One region of the Alteromonas sp. CNT1-28 genome, then DNA from elsewhere that is predicted to be linked to it. Evidence: predicted binding sites of a transcription regulator. Region 1 holds the regulator's gene; each other region holds the start of a gene.
The links. Region 1 encodes sigma-54, which starts transcription at its own class of promoters, with help from an activator protein. Its sites were predicted from a motif close to GTTGGCACGNNNNTNGNNT; they were not measured.
Positions count from the first base shown of each region.

Region 2: MHN02_RS18095 (DUF2884 family protein) is a predicted target of sigma-54. The motif match lies at 1,155-1,173, and genes of this name have one in related genera.
Region 3: nirB (nitrite reductase large subunit NirB) is a predicted target of sigma-54. The motif match lies at 1,376-1,394, and genes of this name have one in related genera.

Region 1 covers NZ_JAKREZ010000006.1:252,930-256,167, forward strand. The annotation lists gene rapZ (RNase adapter RapZ) at 1-110, opposite strand, end outside; gene ptsN (PTS IIA-like nitrogen regulatory protein PtsN) at 195-638, opposite strand; gene hpf (ribosome hibernation promoting factor) at 652-939, opposite strand; gene MHN02_RS05865 (RNA polymerase factor sigma-54) at 970-2,451, opposite strand; gene lptB (LPS export ABC transporter ATP-binding protein) at 2,525-3,238, opposite strand, start outside.
Region 2 covers NZ_JAKREZ010000037.1:3,582-6,819, forward strand. The annotation lists gene MHN02_RS18085 (mechanosensitive ion channel domain-containing protein) at 1-677, shown strand, start outside; gene MHN02_RS18090 (hypothetical protein) at 753-944, opposite strand; gene MHN02_RS18095 (DUF2884 family protein) at 1,291-2,121, shown strand; gene MHN02_RS18100 (NAD-dependent epimerase/dehydratase family protein) at 2,288-3,100, shown strand; gene MHN02_RS18105 (sodium-dependent transporter) at 3,215-3,238, opposite strand, start outside.
Region 3 covers NZ_JAKREZ010000006.1:103,661-106,898, reverse strand. The annotation lists gene nirB (nitrite reductase large subunit NirB) at 1-1,200, opposite strand, end outside; gene MHN02_RS05245 (SulP family inorganic anion transporter) at 1,512-3,077, opposite strand.

The DNA of each region.
Region 1 (3,238 bases):
AGTAAGTTTACCGGGATATTATCAACACAGTAATAACCTAAATCTTCCAATGCGCGAAGTGCGACAGACTTACCAGACCCCGAACGACCACTGATTATTATCAGCTTCACCTACTTTCTCCCTAATACTCTGGTTTTATCACATACGCCTTGTTGAATTAGGCGCCCACTAAACGGTTAATAGGCGCTTAATGTTTAACTTAATGCAGATAGAATATCGTCGCTTGTCGTTGCGCGACGTATTGCTTTAATCGTTTCTTTGTCGCTTAGTTTACCAGCCACGGTGGCCAGCGTTTGAAGGTGTCCTTCGGTCTGTTCCTCGGGAACGAGTAGCGCAAAAAAGATGTCTACGGGTTTCTCGTCAAGGGCGTCGAAGTCAATTGCTGGCGTGCTGGTTACAACAATGGCAATCACTTTCTCGAGGCCCGGCAGGCGCCCGTGGGGCAGGGCGATACCATTGCCAATGCCTGTACTACCCATACGCTCTCGAGCCATCAAACTGTTGAGTACCGTTGCCTGATCAATGTTCTCGTTTTGCTTGGCAGCGATATCAGCGATGATCTCAAGAATTCGCTTTTTACTATTACACTGAACCGCACACTCGGTGCGGTCCAGACTTACGATGGCTTGTATATCCATGCTTAATTAACTACTAATGTTTTTTCAGTTTTTCCTTATGCTTGATTACCTGCCGGTCGAGTTTATCAACCATGCTGTCAATCGCCGCATACATGTCGGTATTTTCTGAGGATGCGAATACTTCAGCGCCACTTAAATGAACGGTCGCTTCGGCTTTTTGATTTAATTTTTCAACGTTCAGGATGACATGCACATTAGAAATGTGATCAAAGTGACGTTCAAGTTTGCTGAACTTCGTATCGACATAATTACGCAAAGAGTCGGTGATTTCGACATGATGACCAGTAAGGTTGATTTGCATATTTCGTCTTCCTTATATTATTAAGCCCGATTAAATAAGGCTTTTGCGTTGGTTCGACGGCGGGATCGACAACGATTCCCGGTACTTTGCTATTGTTCGCCGGGCAACTTTAATGCCTTGTTCGGCCAACAATGAAGCAATCTTGCTATCACTTAGCGGCTTGCTAGGCTTTTCAGCGGCCACTAATTTCTTGATCAATGCACGAATCGCTGTAGATGAACATTCACCACCAGACTCTGTTGCAACGTGGCTTGAGAAGAAATACTTCAATTCGAAGATTCCACGTGGCGTATGCATGTACTTTTGCGTTGTCACTCGCGAAATAGTGGATTCGTGCATATCTACCATTTCTGCGACATCATTTAGCACCATTGGTTTCATCATTTCCGGGCCGTGCTCAAAAAAGCCCATTTGCTGCTGCACAATGCAGTTTGCAACCTTCATTAAGGTTTCGTTACGAGATTCAAGGCTCTTTATGAACCACTTAGCCTCTTGCATGTGTGAGCGGATGAATTGTGAATCGCTACTATTCTTGGCACGGCGACTCATTGCAGCGTATTGTTGATTTACGCTTAATTTAGGCAGACTGTCGGGGTTCAGCTCAACCACCCAACGGCCATTTTTCTTGGTTACTGAGACATCAGGAATAACGTACTCAGGCTCTTTAGTAACTAAAGCACTACCTGGGCGAGGATTCAAGGTTTGCAGTAAACGCATTGCCTCGCGTAGCTGATCTTCTTTCAATCGGCTTTTACGCATAAGCGTACGATAGTCTTTGCTGCTCAGTAAGTCAGAGTACTCTTCAATTAGTTGCTTTGCTTCAGCAAGCCACGGTGTGTCTTCTGAAAATTGGCGCAATTGCACCATCAAACATTCTTGTGGAGAGCGTGAGCCAGAACCAATAGGGTCGAACATCTGAATGCGCTTTAGCACACATTCTATTTCGTCCATTTCAATCGGCTCTTCCATATCATCATCGTTAACCGCTTCTAAAATATCATCAAGGGTAACGGTTAAATAACCTGACTCGTCAATAGAGTCGATGATTGCTGTAGCGATTGCGCGATCGGTATCCGAGAAATGGGTAAGGCGCATTTGCCAAAGAAGGTGCTCTTGAATATCTTCAGTAGTCTCACCTTGGAAGATTTGCTCGTCGTCATTGGATGGACCCGGAGCAGGCGAAGATGAAGCAGAATAGTATTCGTCCCATGTGCTGTCGATTGGCAGCTCATCGGGAAGATCGTTTTTCTCAAGTGCATCGCCGGCTTCTAGTGTGTCACTAGATGCAGAAGCAGTGGCCTCAGAGCCGCTGTCATCGTTGTCGATATTGTTCTTTTCTAGTTGCGGCTCGTCGTTACCTTCTTCAACTTCTAATAGCGGATTAGAATCGAGCGCTTCTTGGATCTCTTGTTGAAGATCAAGTGTAGAAAGCTGCAGCAGTTTAATGGCCTGCTGAAGCTGTGGTGTCATGGTAAGTTGTTGGCTAAATTTTAGCTGTAAAGATGGTTTCATCTACGTCTTATTTAAATGCTCTAAATTGAATATACCAGAGCGAAACTGAAAAATGACAATTCGGTTACATTAACTATAGCCTGAATTGTTCGCCTAGGTATACATCCCTTACTTTTTGATTACTTAAAACCTGTTCCGCCGTTCCTTGCGCAATAAGCTCGCCATGACTCACAATGTACGCCTTTTCACAAACATCCAATGTCTCTCGTACGTTATGGTCTGTGATAAGGATTCCAATACCCCTATCGCGAAGATGTTGTATTATCTTCTTTATATCATTAACTGATATTGGATCAACACCAGCAAATGGTTCGTCTAACAAAATAAATTGCGGTTTTGCTGCCAGAGCGCGGGCAATCTCAACGCGTCGGCGTTCGCCCCCTGACAAACTCATCCCCGTACTATTACGTATATGGTTAATATTAAATTCATCAAGTAGCGCATCAGCTTCTTCTTCTTGCTGTTGTGAATTTAAATCTTTACGGGTTTGCAAAATGGCCATGATATTTTCATGCACTGTGAGCTTTCTGAAAATAGAGGCTTCCTGCGGTAGGTAGCCAATTCCGCGGCGTGCGCGCTCGTGCATGGGCTGATGAGTTAGCTCATTGTCGTCGATTTCAATCTTGCCTTTATCCAGATTCACTAAACCAACAATCATGTAGAATGTGGTGGTCTTACCAGCGCCATTTGGGCCAAGAAGACCAACAATTTGACCCGTTGAGACAGACAGACTTACATCTCGAACAACCTGTCTTGACTTGTAAGCCTTAGCAAGATTTTTAGCGCT
Region 2 (3,238 bases), on a different contig from region 1:
ATGAAGTAGATGGTGAAATACTCGAGATAGGCCTTACCAACGTCAAAGTACAGAACTGGGATAAAACCATTTCTACGCTGCCGACTTACAGCCTTACTACAGAAGCAGTTAAGAACTGGCGCGGTATGCAAGAGTCTGGCGGACGCAGAATTAAGCGCGCCATTTATATTGATGTGCACTCTATTAAGCTTTGTGACAACGATATGCTAGAGCGCTTTTCGAAAATTCGCTATATCAACGAATATATCGATAAGAAGAAAAATGAGCTCCGGGCTTATCACCGAGATTACTCCATTGATGAGTCGGATCTGCTAAACAGCCGTCGCCTTACCAACATCGGCACTTTTAGAGCTTATTTAGAGGCATACTTGCGCAAGCACCCAGATATAAACCAAGAACTAACCCTAATGGTTAGGCAGCTACCGCCTAATGAGCTTGGTTTACCTTTAGAAATTTACTGCTTCAGTGCACAAAAGGAATGGGTGAGGTACGAAAAAGTACAGGCGGATATTTTCGACCACGTTATGGCTATGCTGGATTTGTTCGATTTACGCGCTTATCAACGTGATGGACATTTGTCGCTGCTTGCCCATCGCGAACAAAGCGCTTATAGAAACAGTCCCGAAAGCGACAATGCGCCTGAGGATGCTCTGGAGAAGAGCGAACCTAATCGATAAGGCAGTGATGAATAAAGACTTGTTCAAGACGAAAAAAAACCGGCTGAGATAGCCGGTTTTTTTAATGCTTATCGCTTAAGCCAATGCGTAGGCCATCAGTAAGCAAAGTACTAAACCAGTAACGCCAAAAAAACCGTACTCGATTTTTTCCTGCATACCTTCAGCACCTGCTTTAGCAGTCATAAAGCCCATAACGATGCTGCTTAGCCCTAGCGTAAAGGCAATTAGCGCAACACCAAACATAATTGCATTAATCCAATCAGCCATTGTGATAACCCCTTAAAAATATTGGCGGTATTATGCACCAATAAATAAGATTTAACCATGCTTGGATTGGCTTAAATGTACCGCTATTGGTATTAATTGATCTTAGTCAAAACTACTAATTAGTTGGTAATCTCACTAAATAGTGTATTTAGCAGAGCATAAAGAAATCATCAAATATCACTAACTATTTGAAAGATATATACTTTAAATATTGGCAAGGCCATTGCTCTACCTTAGGTATAACAGCGAGTATCGTTAGCGTCTATCTGACAGTGACACTACAACGCATTGCAGTTTGCTTCGAGCACTTTCGTTAACGCGTCACACGTAAATTAAGGAATGAACAATGTCTAAGAAACTATTACTTTCAGTTGCCCTTACCAGTGCTTTAATGAGCGGCCACGCATTTGCGCATGACAGCAGCTTTCAAAACAACAGTTGTGACATGGAGCTTGATGGTCATATTCAATATTACCAAGGTGACCTAACGGTACAGATGGACAATGGCTCAGTGATGACGATTGACTCCCATCACAATATGACCATTAACGGCGAATCAGTATCGCTTGACAGCGAACAACAGCGCTGGGTAAGTGAATATTACAACAACATTGATATTGCCATCCCTATGACCTTGAATATCGCCAGTGAAGGGCTGCAAATTGCCAACGTGGCAGTAACTGAAGTATTTACTGAACTGTTAGGCGGCGATCAAATGGGTGACGATTTTCGTGAACTGTTCGACTCACTTGAAACCAAAGTAAACACTTCATTCTATGATGACGCAGGCAATATTCGCGTTGATTCAACTAAATTCGATGAGCCAGGTTGGTTTGACGAAAGCTGGGAGCAAGAATTCGAAGCGCAAATTGAGTCTTTAATCAGTGAGTCTATGGGTAGAATACTTATTGCGGTAGGAACACAAATGTTGTGGGAAGGCGGTGATATGTCTGAGTTTGAGCAAAAGATGGAGCGCTGGGGTGAAGATTTAGAATATCGCTTAGAAAGCCAAGCGGCTGCGCTAGAAGAAAAAGGCGATGCATTGTGTAAGGTACTGAAGAAAGCAGATTATGCCGAAGGCAAAATGCAGGCATCCATATCTGGGCTAGATGACTTGAACCTGCTAGATATTGATCAAGACAACCACCATGACCACAACGACGAAATGAAAATGTAGTTGGAACATTTAGCGAACTAAACGCGCAAAACGAAACGACTTACAACTCTAACCACTCACCTTAGAAAACCGACTGTTACCCAGTCGGTTTTTCATTTTAACAGTTAACGACAACCGCCCTCCAATTAATGTACTCTTAAGCCCTAAACAAAGGGGTATTTAATTGATGACTCAAAATGTAGTAATTAGTGGCTACGGCTGGTTAGCCAGCTATGTGGGCAAAGCACTTTCAGGAAAGGTCAATATTGTTGGCACCACTCGAAGCCAACAGAAACGTCTCGCGTTAAAAGACCAAGGTATCACCGCAATTGAATATGCCCTGGGCGAAGATACATCAGCGCTTTGTAACCATTTGCCAAACGCTACCTTGTTGCTAAATATTCCCCCTGGCAGGAGAAACACAGATCTCGCGTCATACACCAACAATATGCTGCAGTTGATAGACGCAGCCATCAGCGTAAAGGTGGCGCATATCGTGTTTATCAGCACCACGTCGGTTTACGGCGATGCAACAAATGAGGTAGTGTCCGAAGTCAGCACTACACAGCCGCAAACAGCCTCGGCCAAAGCCCACGTGACTATTGAAGACTATTTATTGTCTAAACGAGGTCAGATTGATATCAGTATTGTTCGCCTAGCCGGTTTAGTAGGCCCAGACCGTCACCCCGCCCGCTCGTTAAGTGGAAAACAGTTAGATGCAGGAAATAAGCGAATAAACCTTGTACATGTGTACGACATTGTATCTGCGCTAACGACCATCATTTGTGGCATGCCGCTTAACGATGTTATTCACCTTTGCAGCTTGTCTCACCCTAAGCGCGGTATTTATTACGTGGATGCAGCGAAGGCGATGGATATTGATGCTCCTCGCTTTTCTGATACTGAAGCAGAACCTGCTGGCAAAGTGATTGACGCCGCACAAAGCTGGGCAAGGCTAAATATTACACCAGAGTATAGCGACCCCTATCGCATGTTTTAGGCTTTACACTTAATGAAAATACATACTCTGACACAAACAAAAACGGCAAGCTTTAGGCTTGCCGTTTTTAAGTTGAGCTCACTGCTAGCTCACGTCATTTCTTTTAAAACCTGACTATCCGAATAGGCTCAACCCGAA
Region 3 (3,238 bases), 150 kb from region 1:
ACTTTCTGGGTGTTCAGGTAATTCGATATTATTAAGCGCATACTGTAAGAGTGTGTCGTAGTCGCTGGTATCGCCAACGAGTACAGCACCAAGTACATACTTTTGTTCGCTATCTACCACCAGCTTTTTGTACACGCCCTCGGGCTGATTTAAATAGGTGTAGCTAAGCGCACCGGCTGTGCGTTCATGAGCATCGCCAATTGAGCCCACTTCCACACCCATTAGCTTGAGTTTGGTACTCATATCTGCGCCAGCGAACTCGGCATCGCCGCCGGTTATATGACTTACAGCCGTGCGCGCCATGGTATAGCCAGGTGCTACCAGGCCAAAGATTTTGTTATCCCACAGCGCACATTCACCCACAGCGTAAATGTTTGGATCAGAGGTCACGCAGTGGTTATCAATGACAATACCGCCGCGCTCACCCAGTGTTAGCGCTGACTTTCTGCCGAGCTGGTCGGAAGGTCGAATACCGGCAGAGAATAAAATCATGTCAGTTTCTAGTGCAGTGCCGTCAGCAAACACCATTTTATAGCGGCAGGTATCACCGGCCTCAATAGTTTGCGTTGCCTTTTGGGTGTGAACCGTAACGCCCAATGCTTCAATTTTGTCCTTAAGAATGTTACCACCTGCTTGGTCTAGCTGAACCGCCATAAGCTGCGGGGCAAACTCAACCACGTGGGTGTCGAGACCGGCTTGCTTTAATGCGTTAGCGGCTTCTAAACCCAACAGCCCACCACCAACAACAACCCCTACTTTGCTCACTGCTGCTGAAGCTTCAATAGCGAGTAGATCGTCTATAGTACGGTACACCAAGCAATGCTCTTGATCGTTGCCAGGGATGGGTGGCACAAATGGGTATGAGCCCGTAGCTAACACAAGCTTATCGTAGCTAAACACCTGCCCTTCAGAAGTCGTCACTTTATTATTGTCACGGTCTATATCGGTAACCAAGGCATTGGTAACTACGTTTACGCCCCACTCGGCGTACTGAGCGGGTGTAGTGAGCGCTAAGTCATCAGCACTCGCGCCGCTAAAAAAAGACGACAGATAAACGCGGTCGTACGCAAGGCGTGACTCGCCGCATAAAACGGTTATTTCTACATTGGCATCGCTTTGGTGAAGCTGCTCAACAAAATGATGCCCCACCATGCCGTTGCCTACGACGACAATTTGCGTTTTTGAGTCCAATGAAGTCATGGTATTCCCCTTTTTTCGGGACAAAAAAAAGCCCGCTTCAACTTTCGTTGATACGGGCTTCGTTGCCTATTTTGCCAACGGTTTAGGTCGGCTAACACATTTTACGGAGTGTTATAAATCACACAATTTTCAGCGATTGACACAAATCACCATAACACACTTTACGTTTATAGCTATCCAAGTTCAGTGCCAAAACCGTAAACAATTGTTTTTATTTGATTTACTACAAAATAAGCATTATTCAGACTTCACAACTGCACCAAACAAACGCAAAACTGTGTTTACTTGGTGCATTAAGGCTTTCAAATAACTTAGGCCAGCTTATCCGTCGCTACGCGGTAGCGAGGATCTTCAACCACATTGATTTCAACAAACTTATCGGCCTTGCGAAGCAGTGAGCGACACTCATCACTGATGTGGCGAATGTGTAGCTTTTTACCCTGCTCTTCGTATTTGTCAGCAAGGGTATCTAGCGCATCGATACCTGATGAATCCCAAATGCGAGAGTCTTTAAAGTCAATAACTACATCATTAGGGTCGTTGGCGATATCAAACAGGTCTTTGAAATGCGATACCGAGCCAAAGAACAGCGGGCCGTCTAGCTCATAGACTTTCCAACCGTCGTTATCGATATGGGATCTCGCTTCAATATGACGAGCGTGTTTCCATGCAAACACCAGTGCTGAAACGATAACACCCACCACAACCGCAATAGCCAGGTCAGCGATAACAGTAACGCCGGTTACTAGGAAAAGTACGAACGCATCTTCTTTGTTTACACCGCGAATAATTCTGAATGACGCCCACTCAAATGTAGCAATAACCACCACGAACATAACGCCAACAAGAGCAGCGAGAGGAATCATTTCAATTAGCGGAGCAGCAAATAGAATAAAGCCTAATAATACAACCGCCGCGGTGATACCAGACAAGCGGCCACGGCCACCAGAGTTAATATTAATCATACTTTGACCAATCATGGCGCAACCGCCCATACCGCCAAAGAAACCGTTTACGGTATTTGCAACGCCTTGGCCAACGCACTCTTTGTTACCACGTCCGCGGGTGTCCGTCATTTCATCAATTAATGAAAGGGTAAGAAGCGATTCAATAAGACCAACCAAGCAAAGAATCACTGAGGTAGGCAAAATGATCATGAAGGTTTCCCAGGTGAACGGCACCATAGGAATAGCAAAGCTAGGAAGTTCACCCGCTAGCGTCGCAGTCTCGCGCTGGTCAGCTGGTAGCAAATCGCGAACAAAGTCGATTACAGTACGCGCTTCAAGGTCAAGACCGTGTACTAACAAGGTTACCGTAACAATCGCAACCAGCGACGCCGGTACAGCTTTGGTTAGCTTTGGCAATAAATAGATAATGGCCATGGTTAGCGCCACAAGCCCTAGCATCCAATATAACAGCGTACCTTCCATCCACTGTAATTCACCCGCTGCGTTGGTCACTTTGAACTGGCCTAATTGCGCCAAGAAAATAACAATTGCCAAACCATTTACGAAGCCTAGCATTACCGGATATGGGACCAGACGTATAAACTTTCCGAGCTTGAAAATACCGCACATTATTTGCAGTAAACCAGCCAAAATAACCGCGGCAAATAAATACTGCACGCCGTGTTGGGCAACCAGTGCCACCATTACAACGGCCATGGCGCCGGTAGCACCAGAAATCATTCCTGGTCGGCCACCAATAGCGGAAGTGATTAAGCCCATCATGAAAGCCGCATAAAGACCAATCATTGGTTCTACGCCGGCCACAAATGCGAATGCAACGGCTTCAGGGACCAAGGCAAGCGCCACGGTAATACCTGATAGCACGTCGTTTTTAACGTTGCTGTCTTTACTGGTAATTAAATCGAACATGTTCTCTCAGAAGCTAAGATGTTAAACACAACAACCCACCATGGCGTAAGCTGCGCAAAAGCAGTACACCAAGTAGGTAGGAGATTTTTTCGGCGATTCTATCACCATTGTAGCGCAAAATCTTTTAATAGATTGTTACTAGGGCCTGTTGAACGTTGATG